2 linked regions of the Microbulbifer sp. A4B17 genome follow. The protein of the gene in region 1 interacts with the protein of each later gene in a pairwise test. Links are inferred from orthologs where the notes say so. Each region holds a gene or a part of one and is shown in the gene's direction. Other genes may lie near its edges. The genes, in order: BTJ40_RS20275 and ndk.

Region 1 (16,729 bases):
GTGGGATAGGCGGATTCACGGGCTCCAGAATCGACAAAGGTATGCAGGAGGGCGGCTTCCAACTGGTATTCGTAGAGGCCCGGTTGGCATCGGGTCATGGCCCGGCAGTGTGCCTCGGCGCTGATTTTAGCTGCCTGTTCCATTAGGCGTATTTCCTGGGCCGACTTAATCAGCCGCAATTCCCGCAACTGATAATCGATGTCGACCATTTCCGGCGCGCCCCCGGTATTCGGCGCCGCAGTAATCCGCTCTAAATAATTGCGGATACGCCGGTCCAAATGAGCGTAGCGCCCCATGGGGAAATAAACCCGCTCACGCCCCTCCAACAATCCCGGCAAAATATCATCGAGATCACCGATGGGAAACGCATCGCTCAATCCACACTGCTGCACTGCGCGCTCCGGCCCCAGGCGCGGACCGTCCCACTTTTCTTTTTCCGCATCGCGCTCCCGACAGAACAACAAGGTTTCTCCCTGTGTTCGTCCCGGCACCAAAACCAGCAGTGCCTCAGGCTCATCAAAGCCGCAGAGATATAAAAAATCACTGTCCTGGCGAAACGAGAAAAAAGTATCTCTGGAGCGCAGTTGCTCCCCAGCAGATGACACTATCGCCAAACTGCCAGCGGGCAATTCTGCCATCAGGCGGTTGCGACGGCGGGCGTACTCAGACCGGCTGATTCCCGCTGTGGTTTTCGGAGTCTTAGGCATCAGTGAATGGTGGGCTCGCTATCGGATTCCTTCCCTTTTACTTCAGTAAATATATTGAGTACGGCAACGCGAACGTATTCCTGTAGCTCGACTAGTTGCAGTTCAGTCTCCTCACCCTCTTCAACGTGTTCAGCGTCCAATTGGGCGATGGCACTGATATCTTTTAATGCTTCGTCACTGGTAGGCATCAATTTTTCCCGTGCCCCACCAACACCAAAACCATGCAGGAATCCATCGCACCAATGGCTCAGCGCTAAAGCGCGAGAGACGACATCTTCATCATCACACAGCACCAGTTCAAAATTGAAGTTGGAACCGTCCAGCTGCTTGTGACTCTCATCAGCCAGTTGGAAAAAATCCCGATTAAGATCTGCCGGCACCGCCTCCACATCGAGCAACCCAGCCAGCTCATTCTGCCAGCGTTGTTTGTCCGGCCGCTCACCCGCCGCAAGAATGCCACAGATAAAGCCGTGCAATTCGCTGGGATCAGCCTGTCCTCCAGCTGAGAGAATGGCATTGGCGAGGAGTTCAAATTGGCTAGCTTCAGAAGTCATAGTTACCGTACAGCTTTTTGTGAATTAGGCTTTTCAATCCGGCTTCCAAACAGGTACCAAACCGGGAAAATGAGGCATTAAGAGACAATTTTGTGATTGTCCGCGCAGGCGCAGCGATTGACCCACCAATACGCCGGCAATATAGTAGCGGAATCCCTCGCAGTCTGTCGTGTTGCGAACTCAGACGTCGACCTCAAATGCAGGAAATATGGATAAGCTGCAAGCGCTAGAAAGCACCGTGGATTCACTCATTGCCCGCTGTCAACAATTGGCAGATGACAATCGTGAATTGCGCCGGCAGGAAGCCGACTGGCTGCGTGAACGCCAGCGCCTGATAAAAAATAACGAGGCCGCCCGCTCGCGGGTAGAAGCTATGATTAACCGTCTTAAAGGGCTAACGCAAGATACCTGATGTCTGAAACCGCATCACCCTCCGAAACTGTAACTGTCTCTATTCTCGATAAAGAGTACCGTGTCGCCTGCGCGGAAAGCGAGCGCGCCGGTCTACAGGCTTCGGCACACCTGCTACACGAACGCATGTCCCGCATCCGCGCAACGGGAACTGTTATCGGTTTAGAGCGTATCGCCGTAATGGCAGCGCTTAATATTGCCCACGAGCTTATCCAGGCGAAAGCTGAACTCAGTTCCATCCCTCTGCAAGAAGAGATGTTGGAGCGACTCACCGACAAGGTGCAAAGTGCCCTCGGTGAAATAGAATCGGAAGAAAAACCTCAAGATTGAGGTGACAAGAAGCCACTTTCTGCTACCAGTCACCTCAGTTAAATTTCTGGTTAACAGGCCCCCGTTCTACAAGTTATAATTGATTCATACCCTGGGGTGTTGGCCAGCAGACTATGTCCTTGAGCCGATAATCTTACCCCGGTGGTTTCCAGCGGGTGCTGGTGCGCAAGTCCGCCTTGTAGCGGAAAGCCTTATGTACTCCGGATCCCACCACCTTGAACCTTACGGTTCAAGGCTCCGTCTACAGCCGCACACTCGGGGTACCCTATTTCTCCACGCTTTTCCCACAATGACTGAAACAAAAACGCAACTGCGCCGCCGTATGCGCGCGGGGCGACGGGATCTCAGCGCCTATCAACAGCGTTTGCATGGCCGCGCAACCATCACTCTCCTGAGCCGTATCCCACAAATGAATCGAGCAGTGCACGTCGGTATCTATTGGCCAACAGACGGTGAGCTGGATGTCCGCTACCTGCTGCAACGGTTTCCACAAAAACATTTTTATTTACCGCAGCTCCCGGCAGAACCACATCCCCACCTCCGGTTCAGACGCTGGCAGGGTGAACCCCTGGCTTTCCGCAACCGCTATCGTATCCCAGAGCCTGTACGCACCACCTACCGTGCTCCAAAGCTCCTGGACCTGGTTTTGGTGCCTCTGGTCGCCTTCGATCCCAGCGGTGCGCGCCTGGGTATGGGGGCGGGCTTCTACGATCGAACTTTTGAGCACAAACAGTTATTACCGGGCACAGGGCCGCAACTTATTGGCGCAGCGCACCAGCTGCAGTGTGTGGATAACTTGCCCACAGACAACTGGGATATTCCGCTGGATATGGTGGTCACTGAACAGCGTATTTATCGCTGTCGCTAAAAAGTGGTTGCTGGAATACAAAAAAAGCCGGACACCTGGGTGTCCGGCTTTTTTTGTGTTTGCTCGTGGGCAGAGCGCCCCCCCGGCATCAGCCTAACGGGTAACCACTCCCTGTTGCAGAGCAGCCGGCGGTTCAGCTTCGGAAGAAAATACCTCAGATAAACCACTGGTACTCAACAGAACGCCCGCGACAAAGACAACCACAGCGATTGTCAGCGCATCGGCTTTCATTGGGACCATCCTGTACGATAATTTTGTTTTTATATGCGTTTCGCCCCGCTTATGACCAAAGCCACAGCAAAAGTTCCACGCGAATAGACAATACTCAAGAAGCGGCGTAATAGTAACCGTTTATTGGATATTTTATGAGTTTTTTGTCTCAAAATTAGACAAGCAAGTTCGACAAAACAGGATTTGCAGTCTATACACCTACGGATAAATGAGACGCCTTTCTCAGGTAACGGTAAGCGAGGGGTTAACCACCCAAAAATAATCGGTAAGCCGGGTTTTGCGTTTCATCCCAAAAACGGAATTGAAGCTGGTGTAAAAGTGTCTGCAGCTCCCCCCGCGCAGCGGGTTCCACCTGCAATCCAACCAGGACACGTCCATAAGCCGCTCCGTGATTGCGATAGTGAAACAGCGTTATATTCCAGCGGCCAGCGAGATGCTCAAGGAACTTGCGCAAAGCGCCCGGGCGCTCAGGAAATTCAAAGCGGTAAATAACTTCATCAGATAAACCGGATACCCTGCCTCCCACCAAATGGCGAATATGCAATTTTGCCATTTCATTGTCGGTCAGATCTGTGACCTGATAATCTTTGGACTCGAGCTGACTGACCAATTGATGCCTGTCTTGCTCAGATACCACTTGCAGCCCCACGAAGATATGCGCTTCGCTATCACTGGCAAAACGATAGTTAAACTCAGTGATTGAACGATCACCTAAATCCCGGCAAAACTGTAAGTAACTTCCCGGCTGCTCAGCAATTTTTACCGCGAGGACCGCCTCGCGCTTTTCACCGATCTCAGTGCGCTCGCTAATGTAGCGCAGGCGATCAAAATTAATATTGGCTCCACTACACACTGTGGCGAAGGTGCCATTGCGATTGTCGTTTTGCTCCAGATATTTCTTCAGCCCCGCTAAACCAACGGCCCCGGCCGGCTCAGCGATAGAGCGTGTATCCTCGAATATATCCTTAATGGCTGCACAGATTTCGTCGGTACTGACAGTGATAACCCCATCCACGGTTTCACGCAGAACCCGGAAGGTCTCCTCACCAATTTGTGCAACGGCAACACCATCGGCAAACAACCCCACCTCCGGTAGCCGAGCGCGCTCGCCGGCTTTCAGCGCGGCCTCCAGACAGGCAGCATCCTGCGGCTCTACACCGTACACTTTGGTTTCCGGGCGTACATATTTGATATAGGCGGCCATGCCCGCAGCTAAACCACCCCCTCCGACCGGAATAAACACCGCATCCAGGTTGCCCGAGTGCTGGCGCAGCATCTCCATAGCCACGGTGCCCTGGCCGGCGATCACATCGGGGTCATCGTAGGGGTGGATAAATACCAGCCCCCGCTCCTTAACCAGCTCGCGGGCCCGCGCCGCGGCTTCATCAAAGGTATCACCGTACAGCACCACCTCAGCACCGCGCATACGCACAGCGCTCACCTTAATTTGCGGGGTGGTTTTGGGCATAACAATAGTAGCGCGTACTCCCATCTGGGCCGCACTCAGGGCAAGTCCCTGGGCATGGTTGCCCGCCGATGCCGCTATCACACCCCGGGCCCGCTCCTCGGCAGGCAACTGCAGGAGTTTGTTATATGCCCCGCGTACCTTGAAGGAAAACACGGGTTGCAGGTCTTCACGCTTCAACAGGATTCGGTTGCTAAAGCGATGGGAGAGTTGGCGCATTTGCTCCAACGGCGTCTCGGTAGCGACATCGTAAATGCGTGCGTCTAAAATGCGCTTGATATAGGACTTGGGCATGACGTGTTTGACGGCCGTAGCGGTTAATTACTGTGCGCGACTCAGCGTAGACTAGTAGCAGGAACAACAAAGGCCCTGTGTGAAGCGCAGCACCGGCATGACAGTCTAAGCCTTGAAAAGCATATTTGCCACAAAAAACAACCTATTGCGCTTTTTTTTATCGTCAGATACAAATTAATGCGAAATAATTGCAAAGGAAACTATCCAGAGTATGACCCAGGATGAATTGAAACAGGCGACAGCTCGCGCCGCTATCGACTATATCGCCCCGCGCCTGGAGGACAGCTCCATTGTCGGCGTAGGTACCGGTTCCACCGCTAACTTCTTTATTGATTACCTTGCAGAGATCAAGGGTACCTTTGATGGTACTGTGGCGAGTTCCGAGGCCTCCGCAGAGCGGCTCAAATCCCACGGGATTCCTGTTTATGAACTTAATGCCGTCGATGGCATCCAGTTCTATGTGGACGGTGCTGATGAAGCGAACCCCGCCCTCGAGCTGATTAAGGGTGGTGGTGCCGCATTGACGCGGGAAAAAATTGTTGCTGCCTGCTCTGAGGAATTTATCTGCATTGCCGATGAGAGCAAGTGGGTCAAAGTCCTGGGCGAGTTTCCCCTGCCGGTTGAAGTTATCCCTATGGCCCGCTCACTGGTTGCCCGGGAACTGGTTAAGCTGGGCGGCGATCCGGTTTATCGTCAGGGTGTGATCACGGATAATGGCAACGCCATCCTCGACGTATACAATCTGCGCATCGAAAGCCCCACTGCCCTTGAAGAGGCTATCAATAACATCACAGGGGTAGTTACTAACGGTATCTTCGCCAAGCGCTCCGCCGATATTTTACTGCTTGGCACCAGTACCGGAGTGAAAACCATTACCGTATAAATATGCCGTAAATTGTTATGCACAAAAAAAATAAAAAATATGGACTGCTCGTTTTGCTCAGTGCTGTTGCGCTGAGCAGCGGCTGTGCGACCACACCTCCAAACGATCTCGACAATATCTGCTCTATTTTCCAGGAAAAAAAGAAGTGGTATGGCGAGGCAAAAGATGCTCAGGACAAATGGGGTTCTCCAATTGCGGTAATGATGGCAATCATGCATCAGGAATCCCGCTTTGTGCACGATGCCAAACCCCCGCGAACCAAGATCCTGGGCTTTATCCCCGGACCGAGACCATCCGATGCCTACGGCTACCCCCAGGCATTGGGGAGCACCTGGCGTCACTACCAAAGATCCTCATTTAACTACGGTGCCGATAGAGATGATTTTGGCGACGCTATCGATTTTATTGGCTGGTATAACAACACCAGTGCACGTCAGTGCCAGATACGTGCTAACGACACCTACAGCCTTTACCTGGCCTATCACGAGGGGCACGGTGGATTTAACCGGCGCACTTTCAAAAATAAGGCCTGGCTCAAAAAGGTATCTCACAAAGTATCCGCCAGGGCACAAAAGTATCAGCAGCAGCTCAATAGCTGTGAACAGTCACTGAAAAAGCGCAAGAAGTTCCTCTGGTTTTTCTAACAGACTATAGAGGCCGATAACCACCGAGTTCTCATCGACCAAAACCCACGTAATTTTCTGCCCCGGGGAGGGTAAATAGCGGTCATTGTAAATATGACCCTGCAACCACTCCGGGAAATTTCTCTGTGCTGGCGGAAAATCGCGCTACAAGGCGCCAGAAACTGACTACGCTGAGACTAATAGCAACGCACTTTAGGCTTGGGACAGGTCACTGTACCAGCACCGCCACAAGCATAATTTTGCAGCCCCAACGTGACGCTGGGTGCTTCCCCAGAGAAGCAAAAGCGTCCTTACACTTTTTGGAGTGCCCGATGAAGCTCTTTTTGAAATACCTGGCTGTATTGGCAATATTACTTTACGTGCCATTAATTTTTGCACAGCCTGCCACTCCCCAGGCAAATGCCCCCAAAGCTTCTTTTAGTGAACCACAACTTAAACAGTTTGCCGATGCCTACCGCTCTATCGTGATGCTGAGCCGCGAGTACGCTCCCAAATTGAAAGCGGCTGCCGATATCAAAGAAGCGGAAGCGATCAACAAAGAAGCTCAGGGAAAAATGATTGCGGCAATTGAAAAAGCCGGCCTCTCTAAAACGAAATACCAGGAAATCGCCAACAGTATAAAATCGAACCCGGCCCTACTGGAGAAGGTCAATAAAATCCTCCAGCAAAGCCACGCTCCACAGCAGTAACCTAATCTATTAAGTGGCGCACTGATCAACTCACTGCGCCACTCAAATCCAACTTTACATCCAACACCTTGCAGATAGTCGGCAGATTAACCTTCACCCAATCCCTGTCGAATGATCCCCAATCGCGCAACAGATAGTAACCGTCATTGTGACGCACGCCCTCCTGTATGAACTCGACAATCGTACCGTGCCCCGGCAGTCCCTTCGCAATAATGTCCTGTACCGTTCTTCGGGGCCAGCCAGTAGCCTCTTCCAAAGCAGGGTTATTAGGGCGAGAAATATGCTCGATCAAGTAAGCAATCAACATTCGCCGGCAAATTGTCGGGTTTAGCTGACTTGCAACAGGCGTAGATGACATTTGACCAATCCTTCACTAACGGAATTTTTCCTATTGTTGACGAATATGACTTACAGGTCGAGAAAATACTGATTAACTATTCACATTTAGTCCCAATATAAGTCGGCACTTGTCGAAAATTCAGCACGATAAATTGTTGAGAGCAAAACTGGAATTTTCAGCCTATAACGCAAAAAATACACGTCAAAAGACAGAACTAGACAACTTTTATTCTATAGTCGTGCCACAATCAAAATTTTCAACGCCGATAGAACCACAGGTTGCTGCATATAAAACAGACATAAGCCTGACTTTCTCTCTCTCTTTGCGCATAATCCACACCGGAGCCTCTGAATAATTCCGCAATATCTCTGCGGGCCTCTGGGACTTTCATAGCGATCCACATGCTGCGTTGCGACTTCCTGAAAGGTTTAGGCATTCCTGCGAAGCCACGCTTTGATTGTGAACCGCTCAGAAAGCCAGTGGCATCACAGAATTATTCAGAGGCTCATTAAAACAACAGCAGCAGACAGAAAATAATTGTGAGGCTGAGAGAGTGGACAATGAAAACCCCAAATTCCGTGAAGCGGGGCTAGGCATCCTCGGCGCTGCGGTTAGGGCCCATCTTACTGGTGCACAGGCAGCCGGGCTGGACTGCCAACAGCTACTCATCGATAGTGGTATCGCCCCCGCTCAGCTAGATGATCCGGAAAGCCGCATTGGCCGTGAGCAGGTAGCTAACTTGCTGCGCCTTGAGTGGGATTTTTTGAATGATGAGTCAGGTGGCTTCCTGGCGCGCCCCTGGTTACCAGGCACTTTTGCCATGATGGGGCACGCTTGTATCACCTGTCCAAACCTGCGCCGAGCCCTGCTCCGCTCCAGCCGCTTTATCAGCATGGTGAGTGACGACCTTCACATTAAGCTGGTCGAGGATGGTGAAGAAGCTCGACTGATCATTCACCACACCAATGAAAAAAAACTGCCCAATCAAATTTTCGTCGAATCTATCGCAGTAATCTGGTTGCGTTTTTTCAGTTGGCTGATCGACCGTACCATTTTGTTAGAGCGCGTTCTTCTGGCATTCCCGCCGCCTGACTACAACGAAGACTACAGCGATATGTTCCCTTGCAGGCATTACTTTAACCAAAGTGAAACCTGCCTGGTGTTTAACACCCGTTACTTGCAAATGCCCCTGGTACGCGATGAGCAGCAACTGGCCGATTTTCTCTCCCGCGCTCCCGAGTGCCTGTTGACCCAATACAAATCCGATCATAGCTTCACCGGTCGTATCCGCCGAATGCTGCAACAGCAAAACAGTATCGAAAATCTGTCACTGGATGATGTTGCTGCGCGCCTGTATACATCACCGCAGACACTGCGCCGCCGTCTCAAAGAGGAGGGCAATAGCTGGCAGGATATTAAAGACTCTGTACGACGAGATATGGCGGTTTACCAATTAAAACAGCAGGAAACTGCCGTGGCGGAAATTGCCGAGCGCCTGGGCTTTTCTGAGCCCAGCGCCTTTAATCGCGCATTTAAAAAGTGGACAGGGCTTGCACCTGGAGCCTACAGGGACAAATTCCGAAGTTAGAATAACACAAGGAGCCTTTGAACAATTCCGTAATATTTCTGCGGGTCTTGATCATGAATCGCTCTGAAAGCCAGAGGCATCACGGAATTATTCAGAGGCTTCCTAAAAATCCCGGTCAAGTGACCGGGATTTTTATAAATGAAATCTACCTTACAAAATATCCTTCACAGGAAATCCAATATCTCGGCTACTCCTGAGAGTTTGTCACTATCCGCACACTAATACGCTCGGCATTGATGGCCTTTTGCTCCTTCTTCTCTGCCATGTCTTCCGGCACTGGTTTGGCTGAACCCATTCCTGTTGCAGTGATACGGTTTGCCGCTATCCCCTTCTGAAGTAGAAGTTCTTTCACTACATCCGCACGCTCTTGGGAAATTTCCTGCTCTGCAATTTCATTGCCCTCGCCTTTTACGTGGCCCTCAATAGCAATGGATAGGTTGGGATTGTCCTGCATTATTTTTGCCAGAGCATCGATATCGGCTGCAGACGGGTTGGTAATTTTTGCCGTTCCCTTTTCAAAGTTCACCCGCATGGGGAATTCCCGGTTGGGACTTTGAGAAAAACTACTGAGATAATCGCGCAAATTATTGGAAAAATCATCGGGGCCCAGTTGCGCTTCGAGCTTCTCTTTTTCAAGGGGAGAATCCCCTACCGGTTGTGAAGCGGACTCCATAAAGCTCGCTTCCTGGGAGGTCATAGAAGGATTACTTTCAGACTTCTCCTCTTTTCCCTTGAGCATACACATATTAAGTGCATAAAGAACCACAAGTACCAGTAGTAAAGGAAAGAACCAACTGCTGAAACTAACCGGTTTCCGTTTTTCCTCTGTCCCCTGAATTGCCGTTGCACGAGGTTCCTGGGGTTTGGCATGGCCATGGGTAACCAGGGCTTCCCCCAGCTTTCCTAAATCGGGAACATCCATTGCTTCCAACAGGTTATCGGGTATATACCCCTTTAAATGGTCTCGCTGACCAATAAGGAAGGATGCCAGGTCGGATACATCCATCTTTTGCGCTTTGGCCTGGCTTTGCATCAGCGAAGTGACTATCGGAGCGGATACACTCAATAAATCTCCACCCTCTTTCCCAAGATTATTAGTGGCGACTTCCAGCACTTCTTTTTTTCGGCTGCTGAAAATTTTATCCAGCATCTTCTCGCCGATACTTTTAACCGATGTCACCTTTTCTGGTGAAGAAACTGCAGAGGCGAAATCAGCTAAATCCAGTGCATCACTCTCGGAAATCAAATTAAATAAATAACCCATTCCCGTTTTGCTACTGGCTCTGTTCAACATACCAGCCAGGATGTAGGAAACTCCAGAAAAGAGTGCGGCCTCCCCTTGTCCAGCCGGCAAATTTAAAGCCTTTGCCAGAGCATCAATACCCCCGGAGCCCAATTGGCTGCTAGCCATATCCAATACATTATCCGCCATAGCCAAACCTCACTCACCACCTCGGGGACCGGCAAAATACATTTATTTGCCTGGGGCCACCTATAAATTATCTATTCAAACTTTTCTCTACTGCCCTGATTCACCAATTATCCTGCCAGAAACAGATGGAACTCCTCTGGCAAAGATAATTTAAGTGCCAGCTTTTATTGCCAAAAATTCAATAGATTTAGGCGCCTTACTTGAGTGTACGGCAGTACCCCCACACGGTTAGGTTATTTTGGAATAAGCAAAAAGATAATTGACAGGGAATGTTTCAATCGTACCTGGAAACTGCGTCATCTCCCGTGGCATCTTTTATCATTGAACCCGCGCTACACCGCACTATGGTTATAACCACAACCATAAAATAAAAAGAGGCTAAAACCGTGCTGACCGAAGCCTACATCTACGATGCTATCCGCACACCGCGGGGCAGAGGGAAATCCAGCGGTGCCCTTCACGAAGTCAAACCTATCACCCTGCTTTCAGATCTTCTGAAAGAATTACAGGCCCGCAATAGATTCGACACTGCCAAGGTGGACGATATCGTGATGGGCTGTGTCACTCCGATCGGAGATCAGGGTGCCGATATCGCAAAAGTTGCTGCATTAGCTGCCAACTGGGACTGGGATGTCGGCGGAGTAACCCTTAATCGCTTCTGCGCCTCCGGTGCCGAAGCAGTCAACCTGGCGGCCACCAAGGTGCGCTCCGGGTGGGAGCATCTGGTGGTGGCCGGAGGCATAGAGTCAATGTCGCGGGTGCCCATGGGCAGTGACGGCGGCGCCTGGGCAATGGACCCCCGAACGGCAATCGACACGGGCTTTGCTCCCCAGGGTATTGGCGCCGACTTAATCGCCACGCTCGGCGGTTTTTCCCGCGAGGATGTGGATAAGTTCGCGCTGAACTCGCAGCACAAGGCCGCGGCAGCCTGGAAACGCGGTGCTTTCGAAAAGTCAGTAATTCCCGTGCGCGACCAGAATGGACTGACCATCCTGGATCACGATCAGTTGGTGCGCCCGGATGCCTCCATGGAGGCCCTGTCACAACTCAAGCCTTCATTTGCCGGAATGGGCGACTTGTGCTTCGACAGCATTGCCATATCCCGCTACCCCCAGATCGAATCTATCGACCATGTTCACACTGCGGGAAATTCCTCAGGTATCGTCGATGGTGCCGCCGCCCTACTAATCGGCAGTGAAAAAGCCGGGCGAGATCTGGGTCTCACCCCCCGTGCCCGTATCGTCTCCGCCGCTGTGGTGGGTACAGAACCCACCATTATGCTCACAGGACCCGCACCCGCCACCTACAAAGCCCTTAAGGCCGCGGGCCTGACAGCTCAGGATATTGACCTCTTTGAGGTGAATGAAGCCTTCGCGGCAGTGGTGTTGCGCTTCCAGCATGAACTGGATGTAGACCCACAGAAACTCAATGTAAACGGCGGCTCAATTGCAATGGGGCATCCCCTCGGCGCAACTGGCGCAATGCTGATCGGCACAGCCCTGGATGAGCTGGAACAACGGCAGCTTCGCTACGGCCTGGTCACGCTATGCGTGGGCGGCGGTATGGGTGTAGCAACCATTATCGAAAGAGTTTAGGGGGCAGACCATGAAATCCATTCGCCTGGAAAAAGACGATCACAATATTGTCCACCTGATTATGGACAACCCCAACGCCTCAGCCAACGTGATGGACCGGGATTTTACCGAGTCACTGAGCGCAGCGGTTGAACAACTCAAGCAGCAAGAGTTTTGTGGAATTATCATTCGCTCCACAAAAAATACCTTCTTTGCCGGTGGCGACCTCAAATCTCTATATGCCGTCAAAATTGAAGAGGCAAAACCTTTTTTTGAGTCCTGCGAATTATTAAAAGCCAACCTGCGCTGGTTGGAGACCCAGGGTAAACCGGTAGTCGCTGCAATTAATGGCACAGCGCTGGGTGGTGGCTGGGAAATTGCACTCAGCTGCCATCAACGTATAGTGATCGATAGCACGGCAATAAAATTGGGATTGCCCGAAGTCACATTAGGCTTACTACCTGGTGGTGGCGGCTGTGTACGCATGCCCCGCCTTTTAGGCATCCAGGAGTCTCTACCCTACTTACTGGAAGGAAAACAGGTGAGGCCGCAACAGGCCCTCAAAGCCGGTCTGGTACATCAGCTCGTTACCAGTGAAAGTGAACTACTAGAGAAGGCTGTCTCTTATATTCGAGAGAATAGTGAGCAACCTGTTGCTCAGCCTTGGGATCAACCGGATTATCGGATGCCGGGAGGGGACGCAAAGAACCCTAAAAATGCGCAGTTACTGATGGTCGCCCCAGCAATGCTGGAGAAAAAAACCAAGGGATGTCTGCCGGCGCCAGAGTCGATAATGGCAACTGTCGTCGAAGGGTCCCGGGTCGACTTCGAAACTGCTACGCGAATTGAATCCCGACACTTTGTAGGCCTCGCTTGCGGGCAGGTTGCCAAAAACATGATTGGTACTTTCTGGTTTGCACTCAATGAGGTCAAAGCCGGAGCATCACTGCCCGCCGCCGCCCGCGATCATAAAACGTCGCCAGTGCAAAGAATTGGCATACTCGGCGCTGGCATGATGGGTTCAGCAATTGCCTACGCCTGCGCCAGCAAAGGGGTTGATGTCGTATTGAAAGATATCTCCATGGAAGCAGCCTCGGCAGGCAAACAATATGCGGAAAAATCTCTGCAAAAACGCTTGCAGCGAGGCCGCATTGCCGAGGACAAAGTACAGAAGATTCTCGCTCGTATTACGCCAACAGACAGCAATACCGACCTGGCTGATTGTGAGTTGGTGATAGAAGCAGTTTTCGAAGACCGGGAACTCAAGCGTAAAGTTACCCAGGAAGCAGAAGCACAGCTGCCGAAAAATGCAGTATTTGCTTCCAACACTTCGACACTGCCGATCACTGGGCTCGCTCAAGCTTCCGACCGTCCCCAGCAATTTATCGGCCTACATTTCTTCTCCCCTGCCGACAAGATGCCACTGGTGGAAATTATCTGTGGGGAGCAAACCAGTGATGAGACTCTCGCCCAAGCCTTCGCCTTTGTATTGCAAATTGGTAAGACTCCTATCGTTGTCAACGACAGCCGCGGCTTCTTCACCTCAAGGGTATTCGGCTGCTTTACCAACGAAGGTATCGGCATGCTCAGCGAAGGGGTTAACCCCGCCACAATTGAAAATGCCGCAGCCCTGGCCGGCTTCCCTGTCGGCCCTCTGGCTGTCAGTGACGAGGTCTCATTAAGCCTGATGAGCCGGATACGCCAACAGACTATCAACGACCTGCAAAAAGAAGGTAAGCCCGCCCCTACCCACCCTGCCGACGGGGTGATCGACCGAATGCTTGAAGTGGGTCGCGCAGGTAAGGCCGCAGGTGGCGGCTTCTATACTTATCCAGAGGGCGGGAAAAAGCACCTATGGAACAGCCTTGAAAAGGAATTTCCCGCCAAAGAAGCCCTGCCGATAAAGGATGTAAAGGAGCGGCTGTTGTTTATTATGGCCCTGGAGACACTGCGCTGTTATCAGGAGGATGTTCTGCGCAGTGTGCGCGATGCCAATATTGGCTCCATCTTCGGTATCGGTTTCCCACCGTGGACCGGGGGTGCTCTGCAATATATCAGCCAGTATGGCCTGAAAGCGTTTACCCAGCGCGCTCAGCAACTGGCTGAGGCCTATGGTGATCGATTTGCCCCGCCAGCGATTTTGCTGGATCTGGCGGAGTCTGGAAAGGCCCTGACAGACAACCCCTAGCTCTGGGAATTGAGCGATGTAAACAGGCATTTCAAACCGTCACTGTTTACATCGCCACCCAAAACACTGGTTCAATTTTTCAGTAGTAAAATGCGGTGGTGAAAGGATGGTACCAAGAACAGTTTACAACGAAGATCATGAGCAGTTTCGCGAAACTTTGCGCAAGTTTTTAGAGAATGAAGCTGTTCCCTACCACCATCAATGGGAAAAAGAAGGCCAGGTAGATCGGAAGTTATGGAACAAGGCTGGAGAAATGGGCTTTCTCTGTCCGCAAATTGACGAAAAGTATGGTGGCCTGGGACTGGACTACGGCTACAACTCCATTATCGACGAGGAAATAGCCCGGGCAGGCCTTTCCGGTATTGGTTGGGGTCTGCACTCCAATATCGCTGTGCCTTACATTATTAATTACGGTACAGAAGAGCAAAAGAAAAAGTACCTCCCCAAATGTATCAGCGGAGAAATAATAACCGCTATAGCCATGTCAGAACCCGGAGCCGGATCAGATCTTCAAGGGGTTAGAACCACTGCCGTGCGCAAAGGGGATCATTATCTATTAAATGGATCGAAGACTTTTATCACCAATGGCCAGCAGGCAGACCTGGTTATTGTGGTGGCTAAAACAGATCCTCACGAGGGGGCCTCAGGGGTCAGTTTACTGCTCGTAGAAGCAGACAGTCCTGGATTTAAGCGAGGTACCAATCTGGAAAAAATAGGTATGAAGGCCCAGGATACTTCAGAGCTATTTTTTGATGATGTCAGGGTTCCAGTGGACAACCTTCTCGGTGGAGAGGGGCAGGGATTTATTTATTTAATGCAGGAGCTGCCGCAAGAACGTTTAAGTGTGGCGATTTATGCAATAGCTAATGCTGAGGCTGCTCTGCAATGGACGATCGATTATGTGCGGGAACGCAAGGCATTTGGTAAACCTGTCTCTGCCTTTCAAAATACACAGTTCAAATTAGCCGAGCTGGACAGTGAGTTAACTGCTCTGCGAGTATTTATCGATCGCTGCTTGGAGCTTCACTATACGAGAGAACTCGACGTTGCAACAGCGGCCAAAGCAAAATTACTGAGTACGGATTTCCAATGCAAGCTATTGGATGAATGTGTGCAATTACATGGCGGCTACGGTTATATGTGGGAATATCCTATCGCCAGATCCTGGGCCGATGCCCGAGTGGCACGAATCTATGCGGGAACCAATGAAATAATGAAGTTGATTATTTCCCGTGAGCTTCTCCGTGATGACTAGATTAAATCTAGTAAATTAAAGCTTCTGTCTTCAATTAAAATAATGATATAAAAGTGAATTCGCACACAAATAATCACTGTGCCCCACTGGAGGGGCTCAAGATACTCGATTTTTCCACCCTCCTCCCCGGTCCCTATGCGACTATGTTGTTAGCTGACATGGGAGCTGAAGTATTGAGAATCGAGTCCCCCTCTCGACCTGATTTACTGAGGGGCTTTCCTCCTATGGTCGATAGTTCTCCCCCTCTTTCGGCCGCTCACGCAACCATCAATCGCAACAAACGCTCTCTAGCAATCGACCTGAAAAGCCCGAAGGCACAAGAGGTGATTCGGCGGTTACTTCAGAAATACGATGTCGTTATTGAGCAATTCCGTCCAGGAGTAATGGATAGGCTAGGCCTGGGCTATCAACACTTAAGCCAACAGCGCGCAGATCTAATTTACTGCTCGATAACAGGATATGGCCAGACCGGACCATTGAAACAGCGTGCTGGACACGATATCAACTACCTCGCCTTATCCGGCTTAGCGAGTTACTCCGGTAGCCGCAGTCACGGCCCTTGCCTGAGTGGCACTCAAATAGCAGATATCGCCGGTGGCTCCCATCACGCGGTAATGTCGATACTCGCAGCCGCATATCATCGGCAGCGAACCGGAGATGGCAGCTATATTGATATCAGTATGACGGATTGCAGTTTTGCTTTAAACGCAATCAGTGGGGCCAATGCCCTGGCTTTGAATACCTCTCCAGAGATTGAATCCGAGCTGTTAAATGGTGGCAGTTATTACGATTACTATCGTACATCGGACAATCGTTATCTTTCAGTAGGCAGTTTAGAACCGCAATTTGCAGAGCAATTTTTTATTAAAATAGGCCATGGGGAGTGGTTAGGTCGCATTATCCAAGATGACCAACAAGAAAAGCTGAAAGAGGATATTGCCACAGTTATTGCTACCAAGACCCAAAAGGAGTGGATAGCTGTATTCCAGGATATCGATGCGTGTATTGAGCCCGTACTCAGCTTTACAGAGGCTGCTGACAGCGAGCTTATTCAGTCCAGGGATATGATTTGCTCGGTTAATGGAGATATCAAGCAGATCAACACTCCCTTTAGATTTAACAGCCGAAAGCCCCAATCATTCAACCGAGGAGCCGCCCTAGGGGAGCATAACCATGCCGTGCTAAGTGAGCTTGGTTTTAGCTCTGGAGAGATTGATGAAATATCTGAAGCCCAAGGCGCCACTAATTAGCCACCTGGATTGGGATAGATATGGCA
Region 2 (11,118 bases), 3.6 Mb from region 1 along the record:
TCGCCCTGCGCGCCCTGCGCGAGGCTCAGGTGGAAGCGGAGAGGACCCTGGAAAGCATGTTGGTGGCCCTGCGTGAGAACGGCGCCCAGCTGCTGGACGAAGGTGAGTTAAATGAGCTTGAGCACGCGATGGAAGCTTTGCGCCTGGCCCATAACGGCGGCGACGCAGAGGAAATTCGTCGACGTATCGAAGCTTTGAATAAGTTGTCTGAGCCCTTTGCTGCAAAGCGTATGGACGCCTCTATCAAGCGCGCTATGCAGGGCCATAGCTTGGACGAATTTGATAAATAACCATGACCAGGCGCAGATCCTGCGCTGCCGGCGGCCGGGGAGTCGTTACTTTCTCCCCGTCGGATTGAGACCACAGAGGTTCAGTACCCCATGCCGAAGATAGTATTTTTACCCCATCCGGAAATGTGCCCCGAGGGCAAAGTGGTGGAAGCGGAGAGCGGTGTCAGCGTGATCGACGCGGCCCTGGCCAACGATATCGAAATTGAGCACGCCTGTGAAAAAGCCTGTGCCTGTACCACCTGCCACGTCATTGTGCGCGAGGGCTTCGATTCCCTGGAAGAGCCGGACGAGCTTGAAGAGGACCTGCTGGATAAAGCCTGGGGCTTGGAGCCGGAGTCTCGCCTGTCCTGCCAGGCGATTGTGGAAGATGAAGACCTAGTGGTCGAGATTCCCAAGTACACCATCAACCAGGTGTCGGAAAAGCACTGACCTGCACGCTGAGGAAGCTGAATCATGAAGTGGACTGATATTCACGATATTGCCATAGAGCTGAGCGAAGCTCACGAGGATGTGGACCCTCTGACGGTCAACTTTGTCGACCTGCGCAACTGGGTGATGGCGCTGCCCGGATTTGATGACGACCCTGAGCGCTGCGGAGAGAAAATCCTCGAGGCGATCCAGGCTGCCTGGATCGAAGAGCAGGAGTAACCGGCCTTTGGGGGCAGTATTGGCAAGAGAGTACAAAAGTCGATCAATACCCCGTATAATCCGCCGGCCGCGAAATGCGGTGATCAAAAATTGAGTACCCCCGGTGGGTATGAAAGGAATATCAGGGAAGAGCAACTGAGCAGGTTGCTCTTTCTTTATGTACGGAGCCTCTGAACAACTCCGCAACAATTCCGCAACACCTCTGCGGGCCTTCAAGGCCCGCCCTGTGGGGCTTACAGAGTTGTTCAGAGACTCCTAAGTTAAGTTACAAAAAATCAATTTGGAGATAACCATGGCCCTGGAGCGTACCCTTTCCATCATCAAGCCGGACGCAGTAGCCAAGAATGTAATCGGTGAAATCGAGAGCCGTTTTGAGAAAGCTGGCCTGAGCATTGTTGCCATGAAGATGGTTCAACTGTCCCGCGAAAAAGCTGAAGGTTTCTACGCTGAGCACAAAGAGCGTCCTTTCTTCAAAGACCTGGTTGACTTCATGACTTCCGGTCCAGTTGTTGTACAGGTTCTGGAAGGTGAGAACGCTATCCTGGCAAACCGCGACCTGATGGGTGCTACCAACCCTAAAGAAGCTGCTGCTGGCACCATCCGTGCTGACTTCGCTGACAGCATCGACGCCAACGCTGTACACGGCTCCGACTCCGCAGAGTCCGCTGCTCGCGAAGTAAGCTACTTCTTCGCCGACGACGAAATCTGCGCGCGCGCTTAATCCGCGCCACAAGTCGCACCGGTCTGTCTGGACCGGTGCAATTCTTCCCCCGAGGTGAAATGAATGACCACAGAGAAAACCAACCTGCTCGGCCTTTCAGTAGAAAAGCTGGCCGCCTTTTTTGAATCATTGGGCGAGAAGCGCTTCCGCGCTGTTCAGGTTTTAAAGTGGATTCACCAGAACGGGGTTGATGACTTTGCAGAGATGACCAATGTCAGCAAGGCCCTGCGTCAAAAGCTGGCGGAAGTGGCCGAAGTCCGTGCCCCGGAAGTATTGAATCAGTGGGATTCCGCCGATGGCACACGGAAATGGTTAATTAAAGTCTCCGGTGGCAATGCTATCGAGACTGTCTATATCCCCGATGGTGATCGCGGCACCCTGTGTGTCTCCTCCCAGGTGGGCTGTTCCCTGGATTGCAGCTTTTGTGCAACTGGCAAGCAGGGCTTTAACCGCGATTTAACGGCGGCAGAAATTATCGGGCAGGTCTGGATTGCCTGTAAATCTTTCGGTCAATTGGACCCGAAAGGACCACGCAAGGTTACCAACGTGGTAATGATGGGCATGGGTGAGCCGCTGCTCAATTTCGACAATGTGGTCGATTCCATGAACCTGATGATGGAAGACAACGCCTACGGCATTTCCAAGCGCCGCGTCACCCTGTCGACCTCCGGTGTAGTGCCCGCACTGGACCGCCTCGCCGATGTTACCGATGTGAGCCTGGCGATTTCCCTGCATGCGCCCAACGATGAATTGCGCAACGAGCTGGTGCCGATCAATAAGAAATACCCAATTGCAGTGCTGTTGGATTCTGCCAAGCGCTATATTGAGCGCATGCCGGATACGCACCGTAAAATGACCATTGAATACACGCTGATGCGCGAGGTAAATGATCGCCCGGAGCACGCTGAGCAACTGGCAGAACTGTTAAAAGATATTCCGGTGAAAATTAACCTGATCCCTTTTAACCCGTTTGAGCTGTCTGACTACCAGCGAGTGAGCAACAACGCCTTGCGCCGTTTCCAGCAGATTTTGCTCGACAAAGGGTATACCGTAACCGTGCGCACTACGCGCGGCGATGATATTGATGCGGCCTGTGGTCAGCTGGCAGGCAGTGTTAACGACCGCACCCGCCGTTCTGAGCGTTACCGCAATGCGGAACGCCCTGTCAGGATGATGAACTAATCGCTAATAATTTGTGAAACTGGTTGTCAATTTTCTGGCAGCCAAACAGGTTCAGGTCTTGTCTTTTCTTGTATAAATTATTGTACGGCCTGAACGTTCATTTCTTTTTTATTTTTCCCTGTCAACGGAATTGCCCTGTCTAACGTTTAACGCTCTAGGAAACTTTACCCTGGATGGGAGTGTTAGATATATGCATACCGTTAAACTAAAACGATCTTATTTTTCTTATTTGCAATTGGCTTGCAATATCCCAATGGCGAGTACAGTGGGTATCCGCTGGTGCAACACCTTCAGCAGGTATTGTGGCACTGAAGTGATGCAGTAGCCGCACCTGCATTTCCACTGTTAATAAAAGCACCATGTTGCTAGAGCATGCCTTCCAGTCACTTTTTTGATCTGGAACAAATTTCAGTGGACTCAGGCCCAAGTTCCCGAATAACGATATATAGAGACATTAGTGCCTCTGCGTATTGCCGAAGTAATTGATAATTCATTTATTTCTTGGGATCTGGAATAAAAAAATTATTGAAGGGACAGTTCAATATTTATGAACGATAAAAAAAAGCAATTTACTCTATCGCCGTCAGTACTGGCAAAGCTTATGGTCATATCCATATTTCTTTTGCTTGCTGGTTGTGGCGGCGGCAGTTCCTCCAGTAGTGGTGATGGGTCAACTACCGAAACTGGTAGTGGTTCCAGTTCCGGGGATAGCTCCGATGCAGGTGATGATTCCAGCTCGGATTCAGAGCAGGGTACTGTCGTTGCTGAGTTGATCGCAAACCCCTTCTCCGGCACCAGTATCGGGCTTTCCTGGGAGGACTCTGAAGAGACTTACACTATCTATCGTGATGGAGAAGCAATCGCTGAAACTACCGATAACTTTTATGTCGATGAGGATTTATCAATAAATACAGAATATACCTATTGGGTCGGTGTGGGGGATATTGGTAGTGGAACTGACAGTGTTGTTACAAAGACACTGGTTAATAACACTAATGATGGCCTTAGCAATGGTGCTGATGCCGATACTATTGATAAGCGGATCGTTGATTTTGAAGAGTGCCAAAATGCGCGTACTGCGATAGACGTTGCCGATGATAGCCTCGATAGCTGCTTGCAGGCGGTACTGGATGAGGTGGGAATGGCGGAGCAGTTAGAGGATATGCGCGCTTTTGCTGCCAGGGTAAGGAGTGAGCAAGACCCAGCGATGGTTGAGCTGGGAATGCGTTTATTTCACAGTAAGAGCCTCAGTGCCAACGGCGATACTTCCTGCTCCTCTTGCCACCATCCAGCAATAGGCTGCGCTGGTGACGATCTCTCTATGCCCATCGGCGTTAACGCTGTTGCCCCCGACACGCTGGGCCCAGGGCGATCCGATGGTGAGAACGAAGTGCCGCTGGTGGCGCGCAATGCCCAGCCTATCTGTAACGTTGGGCTCTGGGATAATGGGCTCTTCTGGGATAACCGAGTTAGCCTTACCAGCGACGGGGGTCTTAGAACTGACTCAAGGGATGTAACCAATAATACCGAAGCGGCAGTAGGCACGGGGACTCTGGCTCTTATGATGGCCCAGGCGCATTTTCCCGTAACGGATGCCGCTGAGATGGGAGATATTTCCGAATTTGGTTACGACGAAAGTAGTGATGACGGGCTTACCAATTACCGCGAGGAGTATCTCGTAACAAAGCTCAACCAGGAATCCTGGGGCCCCTTATTTACTGATGCTTATGGCGACTCCGATATCGACTTCAGCAGGATTGCACAGGCGATTGCTGCCTATGAGGCGGTCTATATTTTTATCGACAACCCCTTCTTTGACTATGTCGACGGAGAGCTGAACGCTTTGGATAATGACCAGAAGCGTGGAGCAATCACCTATTTTACCCCCGGTTCTGGCTGTAGCATATGCCACTCGGGTGCCTTCTTTACTAACCAGGGGTTAAGAGTTGTCAACTATCCCCAGATTGGTGTCGGCAAAGATGAAAGTGGTAGTGGTGCTGATTGGGGAGGCGCTGTCCTGGGGGGGTTCCGTGTTCCAACTCTGCTCAATGTGGGGATAACTGGACCCTGGGGGCATGCTGGGCAGTTTGGTTCCCTGGAAAGAAATATCGAGCATTATGCCGGCCAAGCGGATTCGGTGTCCCGGTATTTCGCCAACAGTGAAATGTGCGACCTGGATCAGTTTGATGAACTCGATGACTGTGCGGCGAAAGTTGCTCCCAACGGCCTGGAATTAACCGAGGCAATACTGGCGATAGATGGCGACGCATCTCTTCCTATAGATGAAGATGAAACCGAACTTTTGGCAGCATTTCTTGAGGCCCTCACCGATCCGGATGCAGCGAATATCAATTCAAATGCAATCCAGTCCCTGATTCCACCCCGCGATGGTGGTCCCGATGGGATGCAGCTGGATGCAAGAGACGGGGCTGGCAGAAGTCTATAGTACACGGAGCGCTGACTCACTTGGGGGATAAACATGTTGGCTGCGTTTTATTGTGGACATAAGTTGAAATAACCGGCCAGCTGTCAACTACTACTTTCAAAGCTGCTAGAAATTATGAACAGCTTTTTTGCCTGTTATATATTTTTTGAATACAGTTTGTTTCTGCTTCAGGCTCTTCTCACTTTCCATCTTTGTAAAACATCGGTAGAAATAGTTGATGGGACTAACGGTCGCGAAGAGCCAAATTTAAATATTTAATTTGTGTGCTTGCTTGAACAAGTGATGTGGTTATTAGTTTTTATTAAAGCCTCGGTTGTAAGAGCGTATGTAATGCTCTATTGCGACTTTCTTAGCAGTTCTTCCTCCTTTAAGTCGATACAGTAGGCCTAGCTATTATTCACTTAAGGGACTTGTCTGTGCCTGTGGCAAGGCGGAAGTTACCTTGTCTCAATTTAAGTGAACTTTAATTTGCGGTTTTATTTGCAATTACTCAGTAAGTGTTTCCTTACCCTTTGGCGTCAGTACTGGCACTTAGGTCTGTATTTGCTGTCCAGAACCCGGGATAAGAAAAGGTCATTGACGGGCAGGTCAAGAACTATGAACGCTGATAAAAATCAATTAACACTATCGCCGACTGCGCTGGTAAAGCTGTTGGTCCTACCTTTATTTCTTGTGATGGTGGGCTGTGGAGGAGGTGGTTCCTCCAGCAGCGATAGTGATTCATCCACAGAGACTACAGATACTGGAAGCGGCGGAGATTCTGGCGATGATTCCGATGATGATGGTAGCAGTGATTCTGATAACGATAGTGATGATGGCACCGATTCAGGGCAGGGGATCGTTCCTGCTGAATTGATTGGCAATGCATTTTCCGGCACCAGCATCGGCCTTTCCTGGGAGAGTACTGGTGCGACCTATGTAATCTACCGGGATAATGTGAGAGTTGCGGAGACCGCTGAGGGGTACTATGTCGATGAAGGTCTCTCGGTGGATACCGAGTACACCTATTCGGTAACTACCGGCGATGTCGACAGCGAGGACGAAACAGCCAGCGTCACAGCCAGAACATTAGTGAATAACACTAATGATGGACTCAGTAATGGCTCAGATGCAGACGGTGCTGATAACCGGACTTCTGATTTCGACGAATGTCAAAATGCACGTTCAGCCGTAAATATTGCTGATGGCAGCCTCGACAGCTGCTTGCAGGCAGTTTTGGAAGATGTTGGTATGGCTGAGCAGTTGGAAGATATGCGCGCATTTGCGGCCCGGGTGAGAAGTGAGCAGGACCCTGCCATGGTGGAGTTGGGTATGCGCCTGTTTCATAACAAAAGCTTGAGTGCCGATAGCGATGTATCCTGTTCCTCTTGCCACCACCCGGCAATAGGCTGCGGTGGGGATGATTTATCCATGCCGATTGGTGTCGATCCTGTCGATGCTGATCTAGTGGGCCCCGGTCGCTCTGACGGTCAGAATGAAGTGCCGCTGGTACCGCGTAATGCCCAACCGATTTGTAACGTTGCACTTTGGGATAGCGGCTTATTTTGGGATAACCGCGTTGCCATAAATGGTAATGGGGGGCTTAGAACAGACTCCCGGGATGTTACTCGCAATACTGAGGCAGCAGTGGGTACTGGAACCCTGGCACTGATGATGGCCCAGGCCCATTTCCCGGTCACTGAGGCTGCAGAGATGGGGGATATCACTCAGTTTGGCTACGACGACACCAGCGATGATGGCTTTACCGATTACCGCGAGGATATTCTCGCTACGAAATTGAGCCAGGACTCTTGGGGTGCGATGTTCACAGCGGCCTTTGGCGATTCAGCAATTAATTTCAGCAGAATTGCCGAGGCAATCGCCTCCTATGAGGCGGTGCAGATTTTCATCGACAACCCTTTCTTTGATTATGTTGATGGTGATCTCACAGCCCTCGATAATGATGAAAAACGCGGTGCAATAACCTTTCTGACACGCAATTCAGGGTGTACTAATTGCCACTCAGGTGCCTTCTTCTCCAATCAGGGCTTAAGGGCGGTCAGTTATCCACAGATAGGTATTGGTAAGGATGAGAGTGGCAATGGTGCCGATCTAGGTGGTAACGGTAGCGGCAGTTTCCGCACTCCCACCCTGCTCAATGTCGCGCTTACCGGTCCCTGGGGGCACGCTGGCCAATTCGGTTCTCTGAAGAGAAACGTTGAGCACTATACCGGCCGAGCCGACTCCGTCTCACAGTACTTCACAAACAGCGAAATGTGCGATCTGGATCAATTTGCTGAAGTGGGTGAGTGTGCGGCAAAAGTTGCCCCTAATGGTCAAGCCCTCACAGAGGCGCTGCTGGCTGAAAATGGCGATGGTGCTGTCAACCTGGACGATGACGAAGTTGATTTACTGGTGGCATTTCTCGAGGCCCTAACCGATCCAGATGCCGCAAATACCAGTTCCAACGCGGTCCAGTCGTTGATTCCACCTCGTGATAGTGGCCCCGACGGCATGCAGCTGGATGCGCAAGACCAGGAGGGTAATCAACTCTAAATGTTTGCTGCATTTCTTTTACTTTTTCCACCAGTACCGAGGTACTGGTGGAATGGCAATACCTGACAAAGTCATCAGTAAATGGAATTGATTGGGTTTTAGGGCTGCAACTGGCAAGGCTTTCCGGCAGTATAGGGTTTTGGGAAGCGCCAGCTGAGGCGGAAACAGATTTCTCACAGAAAATACCGATTCGCGCATTTATCACTATCAACGGACGCTAGTGATCGATGTCGGGTTTGCTGTGTTTTGCGGGCTCGCTTTGTCCAGGGATTGGCTGCGGCACTGATTGGTGTATTGGTAACACCCGCACAATCTCTCTGGGCCGATAAGTGAAGAATAAAGATACAGGTGATGTAGTGTCCGCGAAATTTAAGAGCCTTTCGCTCCTAGTGCTGCTCGGTACTCTGTTGGGGGGCTGTGTAACTTCTGGAGGGGCTGAGCGCAAAGAGGTTGATCTGGATAAGGCATTGGAGACCCATGTTCAATTGGGGCTACGCTATTTGCGTGATCCAGATAACAGGGAGCAATCCCGTCGCCATTTGAACCGTGCATTGGAATTAGGTAGAAAAAATCCGTTGGCACATCACGGCCTGGCGTTGCTCTACCAAGTAGACGGCGAGCTGGATATTGCCGAGTCTCACTTTAAAAAAGCCCTGCGCTATAGCGATGGGTTTTCCATGGCCCACTCTAATTACGGTGTTTTCCTCTATAAGCAAGAGCGTTATAAAGAAGCTCTAAAGCAGTTCGAATACGCCTCTACAGACCTCACCTACAACCGCCGCTCATTCGCCCTGGTCAACTATGGTCGCACGGCCGCACGTTTGGGGTTTGTGGAGAAGGCGGAAGGGGCTTATGCCAGGGCCCTGGCATTGAACCCCGATTTGCCTCTGGCCCTGATCGAAATGGCCGAACTGAAATTTAACTCTGGCGATTATGCAAAATCCAAGGCATATCTAGACCAGTTCAGTGAAAAAAATCGCCAGACCCCCCAGTCACTGTGGTTGGGTATTCGTATTGAAAAGGTGTTTGGCAATCGCGACAAGGAGCGTAGTTACGCCCTTGCTTTGAAGAATTTGTACCCGTACTCTGCGGAGACACTGAAATATCAGGAGTTGAGTGGTAATGACGGATAGTAGTCCCGAGCACTGCGATGGCGGTGAGGTCGTATCCAGTACGCAAACTTCTATAGGTTCTGCCGGCAGTCTCTTGCTTGCTGCCCGTGAAGCGGCGGGGCTGTCCCGCGCGGAGCTATCGCAACGTCTTTGTATTATCGATAACACGGTCGAGTGGATCGAAAGTGATAATTATGAGCGGCAGCCGGAACCCGTCTACACACGAGGCTACATTCGAAACATTTGCCGTGAGTTGAATGTTCCTGCTGAGCCGGTCTTGGAAGCCTACGACAGGGACCGGCCCCAGCCAGCACAGCGCAATGAGACCCGACGAATCACGAAGGCGGAAGCCTTCAGACCCGCACGCAAACGGGGGCACGGGGCTCTGGCCCTTATACCTCTGCTACTCGCTGGCGGCGTCTTCTGGTGGAAATACGGAACCCCGGTCAATATTCCCGGTATCCCCTTGGGCGAGGACAACGCTGAATTGGTTGCCGAAATCCCTGTAGCCAGTGAAGTTGCTGCTAGTCCTGTAAATGGGGTTGAGCCACAAGAAGTAGTGGTTGAGAAATTGAGTTCCGCGACATTTGCTCCCGCCGCAAACGAGGTTGCTGATGTTCAGCCTGAGGTTGCCATTGCTGAAACAGTAAAATCTGAGCCCGCGGTTTCCATCGCAACCGTGAGTGAACCGGTTCCCACTCAGGTGGCCCAGTTAGATCAGGCTCTGCAGGGTGCTCTGCGGCTGCGTTTTGATGAGGATGCCTGGGTTGAGGTGAAAGACGCACAAGGTGTTGTCCTGCTGGCTGGTGTTCAAGCCGCTGGCAGCTCCAAAGCATTGGATGGACGCGCCCCATTTGAGCTGATGCTGGGGAATGCCCGTGCAACCCATGTGGTTTATCGCGATGAAACCATCGACAGCAAGCCAATTGGCGACCGCCGTACCCGCCGCCTGATTGTTGGCGATTGATATGATCTCCCCCCGTTTGGGCGTGAACTCTGTAGGTTTGCGCCCAATCTCTCTATAATCTCCCCCTCGATTTTTATCTGAAATACCGTCAGGTCAGCCTATGCAATTTGAATCTCCCATTGTCCGCCGCAAGTCGCGCCAGATCATGGTGGGTGATGTACCGGTCGGAGGGGATGCTCCGATCTCGGTGCAAAGTATGACCAATACCGAAACCTGCGATGTAGAAGCTACTGTTGGTCAGATTCAGCGTCTGGAACAGGCCGGGGCCGATATAGTGCGGGTTTCTGTGCCCAGCATGGATGCCGCAGAGGCGTTTGGAGAAATTAAAAAACAGGTGAATGTCCCTTTGGTCGCAGACATTCACTTCGATTACCGTATTGCCCTGCGGGTCGCAGACCTGGGGGTGGATTGCCTGCGTATTAATCCCGGTAATATTGGCCGTGAGAAGCGTATTCGCGCGGTAGTGGATAAAGCCCGCGACCTGAATATCCCAATTCGTATCGGTGTTAATGCGGGTTCCCTGGAAAAAGATCTTCAGAAAAAGTACGGCGAACCCACGCCAGATGCTTTGGTAGAGTCAGCCCTACGCCATGTGTCGATCCTGGACAGCCTGGACTTCCAGGACTTTAAGGTCAGTGTAAAAGCATCGGATATCTTTATGGCCACTGCGGCCTATCGCAAGCTGGCCCAACAGATTGAACAACCGCTGCATTTGGGTATTACTGAAGCCGGTGGCTTGCGTGCCGGTACGGTGAAATCGGCTATTGGTCTTGGTGCACTGTTGCTGGATGGTATCGGTGATACTCTGCGGGTTTCCCTGGCCGCAGATCCGGTGGAAGAGGTCAAAGTTGGTTGGGACCTGCTCAAGAGCCTGCGTTTGCGTAGCAAGGGTATCAACTTTATTGCCTGCCCCAGTTGTTCGCGCCAGAACTTCGACGTGGTGAAAACCATGAACGAATTGGAGACTCGTCTGGAAGATGTGACCACACCGCTGGATGTGGCAGTAATTGGCTGTATCGTTAACGGCCCCGGCGAAGCAAAAGAAGCGGATGTGGGCCTGACCGGCGGTACCCCGAGCCATGCAATCTATGTGGACGGCCAGCCTGACCGCAAGTTTAAGAATGAAAACCTGGTCGATGATCTGGAGCGTTTGATTCGCGAGAAGGCGGCTGCCAAGGCCGAGCGCGAAGCCGACATCATCGCCAAAGCATAGAAGG

Evidence for each region.
Region 2: the proteins of BTJ40_RS20275 (region 1) and ndk interact in binary tests that used the Escherichia coli proteins (3 or more experiments, as listed by UniProt). The link is inferred for Microbulbifer sp. A4B17 from one-to-one orthologs.

What each region holds. Positions count from the first base shown.
Region 1 is NZ_CP029064.1:4,634,310-4,651,038, forward strand. What follows is about bases 1,317-4,080. They hold BTJ40_RS20275 (5-formyltetrahydrofolate cyclo-ligase), read left to right. Parts: upstream 1,317-2,291; coding sequence 2,292-2,870; downstream 2,871-4,080. Other genes in these bases: BTJ40_RS20260 (TIGR02449 family protein), read left to right, coding at 1,470-1,673; BTJ40_RS20265 (cell division protein ZapA), read left to right, coding at 1,673-2,002; BTJ40_RS22535 (hypothetical protein), read right to left, coding at 2,964-3,101. Also shown: BTJ40_RS20250 (aminopeptidase P N-terminal domain-containing protein), read right to left, coding at 1-707; BTJ40_RS20255 (UPF0149 family protein), read right to left, coding at 707-1,261; ribose-5-phosphate isomerase RpiA, read left to right, coding at 5,072-5,743; BTJ40_RS20290 (transglycosylase SLT domain-containing protein), read left to right, coding at 5,761-6,387; BTJ40_RS20295 (DUF4168 domain-containing protein), read left to right, coding at 6,699-7,076; BTJ40_RS20300 (helix-turn-helix domain-containing protein), read right to left, coding at 7,102-7,434; BTJ40_RS20305 (AraC family transcriptional regulator), read left to right, coding at 7,970-9,004; BTJ40_RS20310 (OmpA family protein), read right to left, coding at 9,192-10,436; BTJ40_RS20315 (acetyl-CoA C-acetyltransferase), read left to right, coding at 10,823-12,031; BTJ40_RS20320 (3-hydroxyacyl-CoA dehydrogenase NAD-binding domain-containing protein), read left to right, coding at 12,042-14,198; BTJ40_RS20325 (acyl-CoA dehydrogenase family protein), read left to right, coding at 14,305-15,453; BTJ40_RS20330 (CaiB/BaiF CoA-transferase family protein), read left to right, coding at 15,507-16,703. UniProt on the Escherichia coli protein: Involved in the removal of 5-formyltetrahydrofolate.
Region 2 is NZ_CP029064.1:1,041,819-1,052,936, forward strand. Bases 1-2,944 are described here. They hold ndk (nucleoside-diphosphate kinase), read left to right. Parts: upstream 1-1,230; coding sequence 1,231-1,659; downstream 1,660-2,944. Other genes in these bases: hscA (Fe-S protein assembly chaperone HscA), read left to right, coding at 1-290; fdx (ISC system 2Fe-2S type ferredoxin), read left to right, coding at 381-719; iscX (Fe-S cluster assembly protein IscX), read left to right, coding at 744-938; rlmN (23S rRNA (adenine(2503)-C(2))-methyltransferase RlmN), read left to right, coding at 1,723-2,841. In the rest of the region: BTJ40_RS04615 (cytochrome-c peroxidase), read left to right, coding at 3,389-5,287; BTJ40_RS04620 (cytochrome-c peroxidase), read left to right, coding at 5,885-7,822; BTJ40_RS22125 (hypothetical protein), read left to right, coding at 7,870-8,043; type IV pilus biogenesis/stability protein PilW, read left to right, coding at 8,179-8,955; BTJ40_RS04630 (RodZ domain-containing protein), read left to right, coding at 8,945-9,901; ispG (flavodoxin-dependent (E)-4-hydroxy-3-methylbut-2-enyl-diphosphate synthase), read left to right, coding at 10,002-11,114. UniProt on the Escherichia coli protein: Major role in the synthesis of nucleoside triphosphates other than ATP. The ATP gamma phosphate is transferred to the NDP beta phosphate via a ping-pong mechanism, using a phosphorylated active-site intermediate.